3 regions of the Nesterenkonia sp. NBAIMH1 genome follow, and region 3 is predicted to be linked to each of the others. Evidence: riboswitches for the same ligand, from Rfam matches in the RefSeq annotation. Region 3 holds a riboswitch; each other region holds the start of a gene.
What was found. Region 3 has a riboswitch for S-adenosylmethionine ahead of FS388_RS03335 (methionine ABC transporter ATP-binding protein). Riboswitches for the same ligand answer to the same signal wherever they lie in the genome.

Region 1 (4,994 bases), 1.1 Mb from region 3:
TCCTCGACGGTGGATGCGCCGTCTCCGACCACGTGGGCGGGCACGCGGCGTGTCACGGCCACCAGCAAATTGTCGACCACCAGGGCGCGATGCTCGGTGCCGGGCAGGAAGTTCTCCACGAGAACCTCGCCGTACTGCTCGCCGACCGAGGTGAACGCCTCGATGAACCTCTCCCGCGTCTCTATCCCTATGTGGACACCGCGTCCCTGGGAGGCGTTGAAGGGCTTGACGACCAAGGGGGAGGCGAAGCGGGCCCACGCCCACGCGCGCTCCGCATCCGAGGGGCTGAACACGGCGTTCTCGCCGGCGCTGACGCCGGATGCGCGCAGAATGCGGCTGACCACCTCCTTCTGCGGAACGATCTGCCGGGCCAGCCGATGGTTGATGTTCGAGACGCCGTTGCGCCAGTGGAATGAGGCGCCCGCACCCTCCGAGATGACAGCTCTGCCCCGTGGTGATCCCGTCACCCTCAGCCCCCTGCTCAGGGCCTCATGGACGATGAGCGCGTTGCCCGTTCCCGGCTTGATCCCTTCTGCGCGCAGAAAGCCTTTGACCTGGTCGAGGTCTTCCTGAGTCTTCAGAGGGGGCACAGGGCTCCAGTCGTACGAGGTGATCGGTGTGGGGCTAGCGGGAGGACCATCACTGGAGACGGTCCATGATGAAAACCCCGCCTGGCTGGGCGCTGGCCGCAGACAGACGGGGTGAAGAGCGGAGGCGGGGGGATTTGAACCCCCGATCCCCGGTTAAGGGGATCCTTCATTAGCAGTGAAGTCCGTTCGGCCGCTCCGGCACGCCTCCTTCGCATCAGGCGCCGGTCTCCCGGCATCCGTGCCTATCCAGGGTAGCGGTCGTGACTCCATGGAGCAAAGCACGCCCCTTCCCCGCACTAAGGTGGTGCCCTGTGACTGAGTACGCGATCGCCGTCGTCGGGGCAGGACCCCGCGGGACCTCCTTCCTGGAGCGCCTCCTCGCCCGCGTCGAGAGCACAGGGCTGCCCGCCCGCGGCCTGCGCGTCGTCGTGGCGGATCCTGCGCCCCACGGGGCAGGCAGAGTGTGGGATCCCGCTCAGTCCCCCCTCTACCTCATGAACACCCCGGCAGCCTTTCCCACCGCGGCGCCCGTCGCAGGAACCCAGGAGAGGCTGGCCGCCTCCTCATGCTCGGCCAGCTTTCTGCAGTGGTGGACCCAGCACGGGGCAGACCGCGACGTCAGAGACGCAGCCGGCACATGGTTTCCCTCCCGCAGCGAATACGGGCAGTACCTGACGTGGCTGCACCACCGCGTCGTCGAAGCTCTCGAAGGAGCCGGCGTCACCGTCGACCGCGTGCACCAGCGCATCCTCAGCCTCGCCTGCGAAGCCCCAGCACGCGCCGTCACCCTCCAGCTGCAGGACCGCCTCGACACGGTGGACGCAGCCGTTCTCAGCCTCGGCCACGTGCCCGCCGACCTCAGCGCAGACCCGATGCGGGCCGCGCTCGCCGATTCCGCGTCCGGCCATGGGCTCCACTATCAGCCGCCGGCGATCCCCACCGACGTGGATCTGGACGCGCTCCCAGCCGCCGCCCCCATTCTGGTGCGAGGCATGGGGCTGAACTTCTTCGACCTCATGATCGCCGTCACCGTCGGGCGGGGAGGCCGGTTCCGCACCCGCCCGGGCGCCGCTCCGGGCCAGCAGCTGGAGTACATCGCCTCCGGGGAGGAGCCGCGCCTCATCGCCGGTGCGCGGCGAGGAACCCCATACCGGTCCAAGACCACGGCCCCGGGATTTCTGCCTGAGGGCACGGCGCTGACCCATTTCAGCCCAGAGGCCGTGCGCGGACTGGCCCAGCAGCACGGACCACTCGACTTCGAAGAGCACCTGCTTCCGCTGATCATGGCCGACGTCCAGGCCACCTACAGCTCCTTCGGCGGGGCGGGCACCTTCGACCCCAGGGCCTACGCAGCCCCCTTCCACGGTCGTCGATTCTCCGACCGGGACGAGCACCGCGCCGCCGTGCTCGACTGGCTGGAGCAGGACGCCGCCTCCTCGGCGGCCGCCGAGGGATCCCCCGAGAAGCTTGCTGTGAAGACGCTCCACGCTGCGCGGTTCGCGCTCAAGGCGGTGCTCACGGAGGGCCTCGTCGACGAAGCCAGCCGGACCGCGCAGATCGAGCCGTGGTTCGAGCCCCTCTCCGAAGGCCTCGCGTCCGGCGCCCCCGTCCAGCGGACCGAGGAGATGGCGGCCCTGGTACGGGCAGGCCTCATCGAGGTGCTCGGTCCCAGCCCGATCTTCGCCGTGGACTCCTCCGCCGGGCTGTTCGCAGCCCGATCCCCGCAGGTGCCCGACGTGCAGCACACCGCCTCGCACCTGATCGAAGCGATGATGCCGCCCAACCGTGTGGGACAGGCGGATGAGCCCCTGATCCGGACGCTGCTGCGCAGCGGAGAAGCGCGGCCCGCCGTGCTGGCAGGTGCCGAGCACAAGGGCTTCGACGTCAGCCCCAGCCCCCATCGCCTTCTGAGCACCGCCGGCGAGGTCCAGCCGATCCACGTCCTCGGCCTGCAGCTGTCCTCCGCCCAGTGGGGCACGGCCATCGCTGCCGAGACCGGAGGCGACCCGCGCACCACGGCGAGCACTCTGGCCGACGCAGAGGCTGCGGCTGCTCACGTGATGGACCTCGCGCACCGCACTTGAATGTCGCCGCCTGGTTCCGGCACACTTGGGACAAGGTCAAGAGTGCCAGCGTCAAACCCCGGTTTGCTGGCCGGCAACCCTCCAGTTCGCGGTGGGGTGCCCCGGGTGATGACCTGGCCGACCCCTAGGCCGGGGCCGGCAAGCGCGGACCTTTCCAGCGCGCTCTGCCTCGATCGGCAGACTGCGCAGGAGCAGGTCTAAAGGACACACGAGGAACCTTCATGACCGAATTCGAAACACGGCTGCTGCAGGCTGCCGCTGACACCGACGCCCCCACTCCCGCACTCGAGCAGACGCTCGCCTCGCTGGAATCCGGCCACCAGGCGCGCGCCGTCGCGCACGGGCCCGACGCCCTGGCACTTGCCGTGCTGCACGTCGCCGAGCCCGGCACCAGCGTCCTGGTGACCCCATCGATGTTCGCCGGGAACCGGGAGACCTTCGTCGCGCTCCTGCCCCGCTACGGCGTCGACGCCGAGGTGGTCGAAGATCCCGACGACGCCGCCTCCTGGGCCGCCCACCTGAGTCCCAGCACAGCTGCGCTGCTCGGAGAGACCATCGCCGACCCGCGGGGCGACGTCTTCGCCTTCGCCGAGATCTCGGAGCTCGCCCGTCAGGCCGACGCGGCACTGATCATCGACAACACCCTCGCCACCCCCTTCCTGGCCAGACCGGTGGAGCAGGGCGCGGATCTTGTGGTGCACACCAGCCTCGATCTGCTCGCCGGACGCGGCGGTCAGGCCGGAGGCGTGATCGTCGACGCCGGCACAGTGGAGCCCGCTGCGCGGGAGCAGCTCACACGCGCACCGGCCGGCTACCCGCAGCAGGTGCGGCTGCCCGACGTGGTCGCCGAGCAGGTGATCCGAGGGCTCGAGTCCCTGGCAGCGCGAGTCCGCCAGCAGAACGAGACCGCCCAGCGGATCGCCGAGCACCTTCAGGGCCGCCCCGGGGTGCACCGTGCCTACTACGCCGGACTGGAGACCAGCCCATGCGCGGAGCGCGCCCGGGACTACCTGCCTGCCGGCGTCGGCGCGGCGCTGGCCTTCGAGGTCAGGGCAGGCCGAAGCGCGCAGGCGCAGCACGAGGCCGCTCAAGAGCTTGTGCGAGCGCTGCGGGTGTTTTCCCGGCGCGGGAGCACCGGCGGCATCCGTGCCCTGGCCGACCACCCCGCAGGGTCCACCCATGCCCGCCTCGCCGACCATGAGCGGGATGCTGCCGGCATTCGGCCGGGCATGGTGCGGCTGTTCGTGGGCCTGGAGCATGCTGATGACCTGATCGCGGACCTCGACGCATCGCTGGAAGCGTGTGCAGTCGCCGATGACGCGTACGCCGCGTCGGGAGCCCTGGCCTAAGGTGTTGATGTGCTGACCCAGAACTCTGCCGGCGGTGCGCCCGGCCGCGGCGCGGGATCGCCGGCTGCCCCTCTGGCCAACGACTACGGCCACCACCGGCCCGGCGCGCTGAGCGCCGCCGAGGTCGGCGCCTACGACTTCGAGACCGGCGGGCACCTGCCCGAGGTGACCCTGGCCTACGAGACCTGGGGCACCCTCAACGCGGCAGGCGACAATGCTGTGCTCGTCGCTCACGCCCTCACGGGGGACTCCCATGTGGCGTCGACGCGCCAGGACCCGGAAGCAGGCTGGTGGCAGTCGCTCGTGGGACCCGGTCGGCCGATCGATACGCGCACATGGTTCGTGGTCGCCCCGGCGATGGTCGGCGGGTGCTACGGCTCGACCGGCCCCGGCTCACCGGACAGCACCGGGGTGCCGTGGGGCTCCAGATTTCCCTTTGTGACGATCCGCGACTCTGTGCATCTCGAGCGCCGCCTGCTGGAGCAGCTCGGAGTGTCGCGGCTGCATGCGGTCATCGGGGGGTCAATGGGAGGCGCCCGGGCGCTCGAATGGGCTGCGACCTGCCCCGACCTGGTCGACGGGGTGGGGGTCTTCGCGTGCGGCGCAGCCTCGACGGCGGAGCAGATCGCCTTCGGGCAGACGCAGGTCCTTGCCATCCGCAACGACCGGCACTTCCACGGAGGCGACTACTACGCCGGGCCCCGTCCGGAGGCAGGGCTGCAGCTGGCACGCCGCATCGCGCACATCACCTACCGCACCGGCGCTGACCTGCATGAACGCTTCGGGCGCACCCGCCAGGGCGCGGAGGACCCGTTCGGCTCCCCTCGGAGCCTCTCGCGGGCGGGCCGCTACCAGGTGGAGTCCTATATGGACTATCACGGTCGGAAGCTCTCCGACCGCTTCGACCCCAACGCCTACCTGACGCTGGCCGAGGCGCTCATCAGCCACGACGTGGGCCGAGGCCGGGGAGG
Region 2 (4,994 bases), 280 kb from region 3:
AGGGACGCGGCCTCCGATCACCGCCCCGCTGAGCATCCGCGCCGGTGGGCTCCGTGCTGACCTGTGCATCCAGGGAGCCGTCTTCGACTGCGACGGGCTCCTCATGGACTCCGAGGACACGTGGCTGCGCATGCTCAGCAGCTGGCTCAGCGAGCACGGCCGCACCCCCGAGGAGGCCGAGCGCTTCCACGGCTTCGCCTCGGCAGACACGGCTGAGCGGCTGGGCGAGCTGACCGGCCTGCCTGCGCAGAGCACCCTGCAGGAGATCAACGCCCGCTACTCCGAGATGCTCTCCGACGGCGTGGAGCTGATGCCGGGAGCGCGCCGGCTGCTCACCGAGCTCGCCGCCTCGGTGCCCACCGCCGTCGCCAGCAACGGGCTGCGCCGCGACGTCCGGACGATGCTCGACAGCGCAGGGCTTCTGCGCTCCCCCGGGGCGGTCTGCACGGTGGAGGACGTCGCGGCCGGCAAGCCCGCCCCCGACCTGTACCTCGAGGCCTGCGAGCGGCTCGGCGTGGATCCTGCCGCAACCGCAGCGTTCGAGGACTCCCCCGCGGGCGCCCAGGCGGCCGCGGCAGCCGGGCTCATCGTGATCGGGGTGAACCAGGACCCGCATCTCGAGCTGCCGTGCCGCTACCGAATCTCCAGCCTGGAGGAGGTCCTCCTCCCGACAGCCGAGCCCGAAGCCCCCATCGACGATCAGGAGCACCATGACTGAAGCAGACCCGCAGCAGCAGATCCGGCGCCCTCAGGACACGCTGGCGGACCAGCCCCTGGACCAGCAGCAGGCGGACGGGATGACCCCCGAGCAGGCCGTCGAGCAGAAGCTCCGAGAGCTGCGGACCCTGAAGGTCTTCACCTGGAACCTCTGGTTCGGCGGCAGAGAGGTCGACGACTCCGCCGCCAAGCAGGCAGCTGTGCTCGCGGCCGAGGACGCCGACATCGTTCTCCTGCAGGAGTGCTATGGCACCGCAGGCATCCGCTTGGCGCGATCGGCGGGGATGACCGCAGCCCAGCAGGACTTCAACTGTGCTGTGCTCAGCGCCTCCCCCATCCGGCTCCTGCAGACCAGCACGGAGCCCTTCGCGACGGCAGCCGCTGTCCAGACGCGTCTCGGCGAGGTGCTGGCCTGGTCCGTCCACCTGGCCTCCTCCGACTACAGCCCGTACCGACGAGATGACCTGCCCCGTGCGGCCGAGTCGGTCTTCGCCCAGCCGGGCGAGGCCCAGCGCACCCAGCAGGCGCAGCAGATCCTGGCCGAGACCGATCGGCTCCTCCAGGAGCTCGGCGACATGCCGGTCATCATCGCCGGAGACTTCAACGTTCCCTCACCCCTGGACTGGGACGGCTCCCACCGTCCTGCGGCTCAGTGGCCCGCCACGGACGCGCTCCTGAAGGCCGGCTTCACCGACGCGTTCCGCGCAGTGCATCCCGATCCCGCTCGGGCGCCGGGGCTGACCTGGTCCCAGATCGAGTCCCTGGAGACCGAGCCTCGCGATCGCATCGACTTCATCTTCGCCAGGGGTCTGAACGTGGTCGCAGCGGACCATCTGGGCGGGGCGGCAGACGCGTCCGACACCGCCGCAGATGAGGGCTTCTGCGACTATGGGGGTCCAGCGCGCCACATCCCTGACCAGAGGGGCAACGCCTTTCCGTCCGATCATCTGGCCGTGCGGGCGACGCTCGACCGTCCCTCATGAGTCGACGACCGTGTGAGGGAGCATGGACCAGACGCTGAGGCCACACTCAGACAGGTCTGCCACCTTGTGCATGACACACTCCGCATGATGTTCGAGGAGAGGCCGAGCGATGAGCACCACAGACCGCACGACAACGGGTCCTGATCGGGCGACGACGGAGGAGCCGCGGTTCCGCACCGATCCCGCCGAAGAGGATCTCGAAGCCGTGCACGACGACGAGATCACCGTCAACGGCCAGGAGATTCACCTCAACGACATCCGTGACGCCATGAACTCGCACGAGAGCGTGCTCGAATCCGGCGTCTGCTCCATCGGCGACGCGGAAGCCGGCACGATCCCGGTGGCGTTCGTCGTGCTGACGCCCGAGGCGCGCGAGGAGGTCAACGCCACCCGACTGCCGCCCGACGACGGCTCCCAGACCCGTTCGATCCCCCCGGGCGAGCGGAAGATGGTCGACTCCGTCCAGGCACTGGTCGCCCAGAAGGTCTCCGAGGAAGCGGTGCCGCGGAAGATCATCCCCGTGCTGGACATGCCCAAGGACAAGGAGCACCAGGTCATCAGCCGCGTGCTCGGACGGCTCTACGCAGGCGAAGACCCCGAGGACGTCTCCGACGTGCAGAATCAGAAGTGCCTGGCGTCCATCAAGAAGATCTGCGAGGAGATGGACACCGCCGGGCGGAGGCGCACGGGCAGCACCAGCGCTTCCAAAGGCTGGCCCGTGACCCGCGGGCAGCAGTAGGCGGCAAGCCCCACGACGCGTCTGGGGCGGGGCGTGGTCCTCTGCGGGCCGCGCCCCGCCCCAGACGCGCAGTGTGACGTTTGTGACCCGGTTTTTGTGCGCGGACTCGGCTCTGGCGTACAGTCATAGGCGTATCCATCCGGAGCGGCTGAGAGATCTGGCTCGACGACGCCGCAGCAACCACTGCAGAGCTTCTCTGCGGGCTCGGTGCTAATGCCAGGGACGATGGGAGTGAATTCTCGCATGACTGCTTCTGCGACCCTTGAGGCGCCGACCTCGCCTGGGGAGCCCTCAACGCATTCCGCCGCCCCGCAGGCCGCCTTCGATTCGCTGAACGTCCGGTTCGCCGGTGTGGGCCGCAGCTTCGGCGGCCGCCCCGTGCTGCGCGACATCAGCCTGGAGATCGCCCCCGGCGAGGTCCTCGCGATCCTGGGGACCTCAGGCTGCGGCAAATCCACCCTGCTCCGCGCCCTGGCGGGTCTCGACACCGGCTTCACCGGTGAGCTGACCATCGCGGGGAAGCCCGTGCAGCCCTATGACGACCGCACCGCCGTCGGATTCCAGGAGCCTCGCCTGCTCCCCTGGCGCTCGGTGCGCAGGAACATTGAGCTCGGACTGCCCCGCGAGCTGTCCAAGGCCGAGGGCAGGGCCCGGGTCGACGAGCTGCTGGAGCTGGTCGGGCTCGCCGAGCGCGCGCATCTGAAGCCCCGGGAGATCTCCGGGGGCATGGCCCAGCGGGCCTCGCTGGCCCGCGCCCTGGCACGCCGGCCCGGCGTTCTCCTGCTCGACGAGCCCTTCGGCGCACTCGATGCCCTCACCCGGCTCAAGATGCAGGATCTGCTCCTGGACATCCACGCCCAGACAGGGACGACGGTGCTCCTCGTCACCCACGACGTCGACGAGTCTCTGCAGCTGGCCGACCGGATTCTTCTGCTGGGCAAGGACGACGGCGCCGCGGCCGAGGGAGCCACCGCCAAGCGGCTGCTGACCGTGCCGGGACGCCGCCCCCGCGATCGGGCCTCCGCCGACCTGGCCGAGCTGAAGTCGCAGCTGTACGCAGGCCTCGGCGTCGACGCCCACTGACCACGCCCGCACACCCCTCTGCATTCTTTGGGCCTGCCTCGCACAGGTCCGCCCACCTCGCCGAACGACACTTTGAAAGGCTCCCCCATGCCCACCTCCTTCTCCCGCTCCGCCGCCTCCGTCACCGCACTCGGGACAGCCGCGCTGCTCGCGCTGTCCGCCTGCGGCGATGACGCAGACGGGGAGCTGGACACCCTGAACATCGACTTCGCCACCTACAACCCGCTGTCCCTGGTGATCCTGGAGCACGGCTGGCTGGAGGAGGAGCTGGAGGAGATCGGCACCGACGTGCAGTGGATCCAGTCCCACGGCTCCAACCAGGCGAACGAGTACCTCCGCGCCGATGAGCTGCACGTCGGCTCGACCGCAGGCTCCGCCGCCCTGCTGAACCGCTCCGTCGGCGCCGACACGCACACCTTCTACGTGGAGTCGCAGCCCGAGTGGTCCGCACTGGTCACCAGTGAAGACTCCGACATCGAGAGCGTGGAGGACCTCGAGGGCGCCTCCGTGGCGGCGACGCTGGCCACCGACCCGTTCTTCTTCCTCGCCCGTTCGCTGGACGAGGCGGGCCTCTCCCTCGACGACATTGAGGTTCAGGCCCTGCAGCACGCAGACGGCCGTCAGGCGTTGGAGAACGGCGACGTCGATGCCTGGGCCGGCCTAGACCCGATCATGGGCGACGCCGAGCTCGGCGGAGCCGAGCTGTTCTCCAGGGAGGTCGACTTCAACACCTACTCCACCGTCAACGCGACCGGAGACTTCCTGGAGAACCACCCGGAGGTCGCTCAGACGGTCGTCAACGTGTACGAGCAGGCCCGGCAGTGGGCCGAGGAGAACCCCCAGGAGACCGCGGAGATCCTCGCCGAGTACGCAAGCATCGATCTCGACGTCGCAGAGCTGGTGATCGCCGACCGCGTGAACTTCGACATCAGCCCGGTGCCGGGCGAAGACCTGCGCGCCGCCCTGGAGCCGGTGGGCCCCTTCTTCGTCGAGACCGGCGACGTCGACTCCGAGGAGCAGGTCGACGAGGCCCTCGAGGAGCTCTTCTGGCCCGAGTACGCGGAAGCGGCTGAGGCCACCGATGCTGAGGGCACTGACGACGCAGCCGAGCAGGCGGAGATTCAGGAGGACGAGGACGCATGAGCCCGGCCCCCACCGAGCACACGCCTCCTGCGGCTGCGAGCACCGCCGGGTTCGCAGCCGCGCCCGCGCCGGCCACGGCTGATCAGGGGTCGAAGCCGTCGCGCTCCCGCTCCGGCCTCAACGGGGCCTCAAGGGTCCTTGTCGGCGCGATCGTCCCGGTGGCGCTCGTCGCCCTGTGGTGGCTGGTCACGGACGCCCTGGGGATCTTCACCCCCATTCAGCTGCCCTCCCCGGTCGCGGTCGTCGAAGCCGGTCAGGCTCTGCTGGAGTCCGGCGCCCTCGCAGGCCATATCGGCATCTCCGTGCAGCGTGTGCTGGTCGGCTTCGCC
Region 3 (4,994 bases):
ACCTCCTCCGACTGGAAGGCGTCCTGCAGGGCCTGGGCCTGCTCATCGGTCACGCTGTCCGGCGCCGCGGCCACCACACAGGTGAAGGGGATGCGCACCTCGTCGCGTCCGTCCTCAATGGCCAGCAGCGTGTCGTCGACATCGTGGCCGGCTTCGGCGACGAGGCGGACGAAGGCGAACCCGGCGTCGACATCGGGCAGGGAGGCGGCCCCCTGCTGCTGGTCGGTCTCGACGAACTCGAAGCCCCGGGGGTTCTCCGTGATGTGGTTCTGAGTCAGTTCGATGACGGAGACCTCGTCATCGATCTCGATCAGGCCCTCATCGGCCAGGAGCTGGAGGGCACGGCCATTGTTGGAGGGGTCCACCGGCAGGTTGATCTGGGCGCCGTCGGGGAGATCCTCCAGGGAGTCGTGCTCCAGGCTGAAGAGGCCGGCCGGTGCGTAGTAGACGCTGAACAGCGGCTCCACCTCAGTCTCGTTGGACTGGTTGAAGTTGTTCAGGAAGGCCAGGTGCTGGAAGTAGTTGGCGCTGTACTCGCCGTTGTGGACCACCTGGTTGGGCTGATTGATGTCCGTGACGTAGTTGACGTCCACCTCGTAGCCCTCGTCCTCCAGCAGCTCCACCGCGATCTCGGTGGGCTCCTGGAAGGGGGCGGATTCGGTGACCATGATGCTGATGGTGTCCTCATCCTCGACGAGGCCGCAGCCGGTGGCGGTCAGGGCTCCGGCCGCGGTCAGGGCGGCGATGCTGAGGAGCCGAGGGTGGGCACGGTGGACGGAAGAAGGCATAGGGGTGTTCTCTTTCTGCTGCTCTGCGGGGCGAGTGAGGGATGTCTCTCAGGCGGAGACGCGTTTGTCCGTCATGCGGGCGATGCGGGTGCCGCCGTACTGGACGATGCTGACGAGGAGCACCATGAGGATGCAGGCCACGATCATGGTTTCGGTCTCGTACCGGTAGTAGCCGTAGCGGATGGCGAGGTCGCCGATGCCGCCTCCGCCCACCAGGCCGGACATCGCGGAGTAGGAGATGAAGCTGACCGTGGTGATGGTCATGGAGCCGATGAGGGCGGGTTTGGCATCCACCAGCAGCACGCTGCGGATGATCTGCCCGCTGGTGGCACCCATCGCTCGGGAGGCCTCCACGGCGCCGGAGCCCAGCTGTGTGATGTTCTGCTCCACGAGACGCGCGAAGTATGGGATGGCGTTGATCGTCAGGGGAACGATCACCGCGGCCGTTCCCACCGACGTGCCCACGATGAACCGGGTGAACGGGATCAGGGCGATCAGCAGGATGAGGAACGGGAAGGAGCGGACCATGTTGACGATCGCAGAGACCACCGTGTGGCTCTTGGGCGTGGGCTTCAGCCCGCCGGGGGCGTGGCTCCACAGCCAGATGCCCAATGGGGTGCCCAGGAGCACTGCCAGCGGGATGGAGACCCCGATCATGGCGAACGTCTCCAGCATCGCGTGGTTGATCTCCGGGATGCGGTCGATGATGAGCTGGAGGTTCATCAGCGAACACCCCCTTCGACGGCGGCGAAGATCTTCTGGTCCCGCTCGTCGGCGATCTCTTCGAAGGTGTCCTGATCATCCTCAGCCGCGGCGGCGGGGACTGTGCGGCCGTCGCGATTCACGCTGATGCCGTCGGAGGTCAGATACCGCCCGATGGAGGTTCTCGGGGCGAAGTCCTCGCGGCCGAGCTCTGCGGCGGGGAACTGCTCCACCACAGCTCCGTCCTCCATGACCGCTACGTGGTCCGCCAAGGCCTTGATGACCTCCATCTCGTGGGTGACGATCACCACGGTGATTCCGAACTCACGGTTCACGTCAGCGAGGTACTGCAGCACGGTGGCGGTGGTGAAGGGGTCCAGGGCGCTGGTGGGCTCATCGCACAGCAGCACGTCCGGCTGGGTGGCCAGCGCGCGGGCGATGGCCACCCGCTGCTTCTGGCCGCCGGAGAGCTGGGCGGGGTAGTTCTTCGCCTTGGGGGAGATGTCGACGATCTCCAGCGCCTCGGCGGCCCGACGCCGGCGCTGCCTCTTGTCCTTCTGGCCGGCGAACTTCAGTGAGAGCTCCACGTTCTGGGCCACGGTGAGGTTGTTGACCAGGTTGAAGCCCTGAAAGACCATGCCGATCTGGTGGCGGGCCTGGCGCAGCTGCTCGTGCTTCAGCCCGGTCAGCTCGGTGCCGCCGACCCAGACCTCGCCCTCCGTGGGGCGCTCCAGGAGGTTGATGTTGCGCAGCAGGGTGGACTTTCCGGCGCCGGAGAATCCGATGATGCCTTGGATGCTGCCGCGGGGAATCTCCAGGCTGACGTCCTGCACCGCCCGGACAGGCTCCTTGCCGCGAGCCGCGAAGGCAGTCGAGACATGGCGTAGCGAAATCATGAAGCACTCTCCATCGGTCCTGGCGTTAGCACCGAAGGATTCCCGCAGCCGATGAGGGCAATGCGGAGATCCAGGTTGCTGCGTCGTCGTCGGGCCAGGTCCCTCAGTCGCTCTGGATGGTTACAGCGGAGACTCTACGTTCACACGCCGCGCATGAACAAAATGCGAGCACATATATTGCGCGCCGTTGCGCCGACCTGTTCGGTGAGGCTGCTGAGCTCACTCCAGCGGGGTGAGGCCCTTGAACCGGCTCTGGTGGAAGACCAGCCCCTCGGAGGCTTCGTCGTAGCCGAAGTCGAGGATCTCCAGGACGGCCACGTCGTGGTCGCCGGCGGTGAACTGGCTGTGCATGCGCGTGGTGAACCACAGCGGAGAGCCCTCCAGGACCAGCGCCCGTTCACCGTCGATCCTGCGTTCCACCCCGTGGAAGCGGCCGGCACGATCCGTGGAGGCCAGCTGGCGGGTGAGCTCGGACTGCTGCGCACCCAGCACCGAGATCCCCAAGCGGGACGCCCGGTCACGCAGCTTGGGCCAGGTGGAGGAGGTGTGCTGCACCGCGACGGTCACCAGCGGGGGCTCCAGGGAGACCCCCACGGTGAAGCTGGAGGCCACGAGGACTTCCGGGTGTCCGTCGACTTCGGCCGCCACCGCGACGATGCCCTGCGGGAACTGCCCCAGGGCCTTTCTGAGCTCCAACGGGTCGAACTCCGCAGGCGCGGGGATGTCTTCGGCGCCGTCATCACGGGCAGCGGTGATCATACCGATCAACTCCCATCGCTCGTATCGGCAGCCAGACCGCAGAGCCGGTCGAAATGTTCATTCCCGAGACTACGTCCGCGCCGTCAGAGCGGGCAAAACGCCTGTCACATTCCGAGACAGACCCCACGGGCGCCTCCGAGCTCGGAGGACACCGCGGTGCGCTGATGCCTGCCGGACTCGCCTGGGGCGATCTCATCGTCGCACGCGCTCGGCTCGGCCTGTCTCAAGGGACAGCTGTGCGGCATCGGCGACCCGTGACGCATCCACGGCCTCCGCCGCGGGGCAGGGGTTCGGGCCTTCTCCGCGCGCGAGCTGCACGAAGGCTCGGATCTCCGCACGGTAGGCCTCAGCGAACCGTTCATGGAACGTGCGGTGCGGGATGTCGGCGGGAAAGACGAACCCGGGCTCCGCGGAGACTCCCGAGTAGCTCGCGTCGAGTCCCACGTGCACCGTGCCGGCGGACCCGTGCAGTTCGAGGCGAACATCGTGGCCCGCTCCGTTGTAGCGGGTCGCTGACACCGACCCCAGCGTTCCGTCGTCGAGGGTGATCAGTGCGGTGGCCGAGTCCACGTCCCCCACCTCGCCGATGGCGGGGTCGCCGTTGTTGGACCCCCGCGCGCAGACCTCGACGATCTGCTGGCCGGTGAGCCACTGCAGGGCGTCGAAGTCATGCACGGAGCAGTCGCGGAACAGGCCGCCTGATCCGGCGATGAACTCAACGGGAGGGGGCCGCATATCGGCGGTGATGGCACGGATCGTGTGCAGCCAGCCGAGGTCCCCGTTCTCGTAGGCCCGCTTGGCCTGGACGTAGCCGGCGTCGAGCCTGCGCTGATGGCCCACCTGGACCGCGGCGCCGGTCTCCTCGATGACGCGCAGCACCTGCTCCGATGCGGCGGTCGACTCCGCCAGCGGCTTCTCGCACAGCACCGGGATGGCCGCGTGCGCCGCCCGCACGATCAGCGGTGCGTGGTGGGCGGTGCCCACGGCGATCACGAGCCCGTCCAGCGGCATGTCGAAGAGGGCGTCGACCGAGGGTGCGGCACGCGCTCCCAGCTGCCCGGCGACCTGCTGCGACCGCGCGGAGTCGATGTCGGCCACGATCAGCTCGACGCCGTCGGGGGCGAGCAGGCTCAGATGTGCGGCATGCATCGTCCCGATGCGGCCTGCTCCGACGAGTCCTACAGCAGTGGGCGGCATGCGACCTCCCTGGCCAGGGGCTTCATCAGCCTGTGAAGGGAAGCCGGTCGTCGATGGCGGATTCGTCCCAGGTGCGACGGATCCAGCCGTGGTGCGGGTCGTCGCTGATCAGCCACTGGCGGACGGGCCCCGGCCCCGCCATGACGTTGAGGTAGTACATGTCGTGGCCCGGCGGGGTCATGGCAGGGCCGTGCCAGCCGTAGGGGACCAGCACCACATCGCCGGTGCGGACCTCTGCCGTGACGTCGATCGGGCGCTCATCGGAGGCGTAGACGCGCTGGTAGCCGATCACATCGGGTCCGCCGTCTGCCGCAGAGGGCACGGGGGCGCCCTCGGTCGGCTGCATCTCGAAGTAGTAGATCTCTTCGAGGGAGGTCTCGCCCTCCTTCTCCTCGTCGTGCTTGTGCGGCGGGTAGGAGGACCAGTTGCCCGCCGGGGTGAGCACTTCGCAGACGATGAACCGGTCCGCCTCCAGGACCGCAGGCGCGCCGAAGTTGTGCACCTGGCGGGACGCGACGCCGGCTCCCCGCAGCTCCACGGGCACCTCCTCCCGGGCGATGTGCCGGATGGGGTGGTGTGCGCTCGCGGGCGCAGAGGCGACGGCCATCCGCCCGCCTCGCTCCGAGGAGAGCGTGATGGCTGTCTCGATCCC

Region 1: it holds a riboswitch for S-adenosylmethionine, as region 3 does, so the genes downstream of both, FS388_RS08650 (PLP-dependent transferase) here and FS388_RS03335 (methionine ABC transporter ATP-binding protein) in region 3, are expected to answer to the same signal.
Region 2: it holds a riboswitch for S-adenosylmethionine, as region 3 does, so the genes downstream of both, FS388_RS04610 (ABC transporter ATP-binding protein) here and FS388_RS03335 (methionine ABC transporter ATP-binding protein) in region 3, are expected to answer to the same signal.

Annotation. Positions count from the first base shown of each region.
Region 1 is NZ_CP042335.1:1,813,103-1,818,096, forward strand. Features, by position in the region: gene FS388_RS08635 (hypothetical protein) at 1-590, opposite strand, end outside; tRNA gene FS388_RS08640 (tRNA-Ser) at 710-798, opposite strand; gene FS388_RS08645 (FAD/NAD(P)-binding domain-containing protein) at 902-2,674, shown strand; SAM riboswitch class IV at 2,709-2,825, shown strand; gene FS388_RS08650 (PLP-dependent transferase) at 2,896-4,023, shown strand; gene FS388_RS08655 (homoserine O-acetyltransferase) at 4,096-4,994, shown strand, end outside.
Region 2 is NZ_CP042335.1:991,410-996,403, forward strand. Features, by position in the region: gene FS388_RS04595 (HAD family phosphatase) at 1-718, shown strand, start outside; gene FS388_RS04600 (endonuclease/exonuclease/phosphatase family protein) at 711-1,700, shown strand; gene FS388_RS04605 (hypothetical protein) at 1,810-2,439, shown strand; SAM riboswitch class I at 2,572-2,671, shown strand; gene FS388_RS04610 (ABC transporter ATP-binding protein) at 2,683-3,522, shown strand; gene FS388_RS04615 (aliphatic sulfonate ABC transporter substrate-binding protein) at 3,610-4,665, shown strand; gene FS388_RS04620 (ABC transporter permease) at 4,662-4,994, shown strand, end outside.
Region 3 is NZ_CP042335.1:707,296-712,289, reverse strand. Features, by position in the region: gene FS388_RS03345 (MetQ/NlpA family ABC transporter substrate-binding protein) at 1-788, opposite strand, end outside; gene FS388_RS03340 (methionine ABC transporter permease) at 837-1,511, opposite strand; gene FS388_RS03335 (methionine ABC transporter ATP-binding protein) at 1,511-2,386, opposite strand; SAM riboswitch class I at 2,394-2,509, opposite strand; gene FS388_RS03330 (flavin reductase family protein) at 2,606-3,145, opposite strand; gene FS388_RS03325 (Gfo/Idh/MocA family oxidoreductase) at 3,338-4,342, opposite strand; gene iolB (5-deoxy-glucuronate isomerase) at 4,368-4,994, opposite strand, start outside.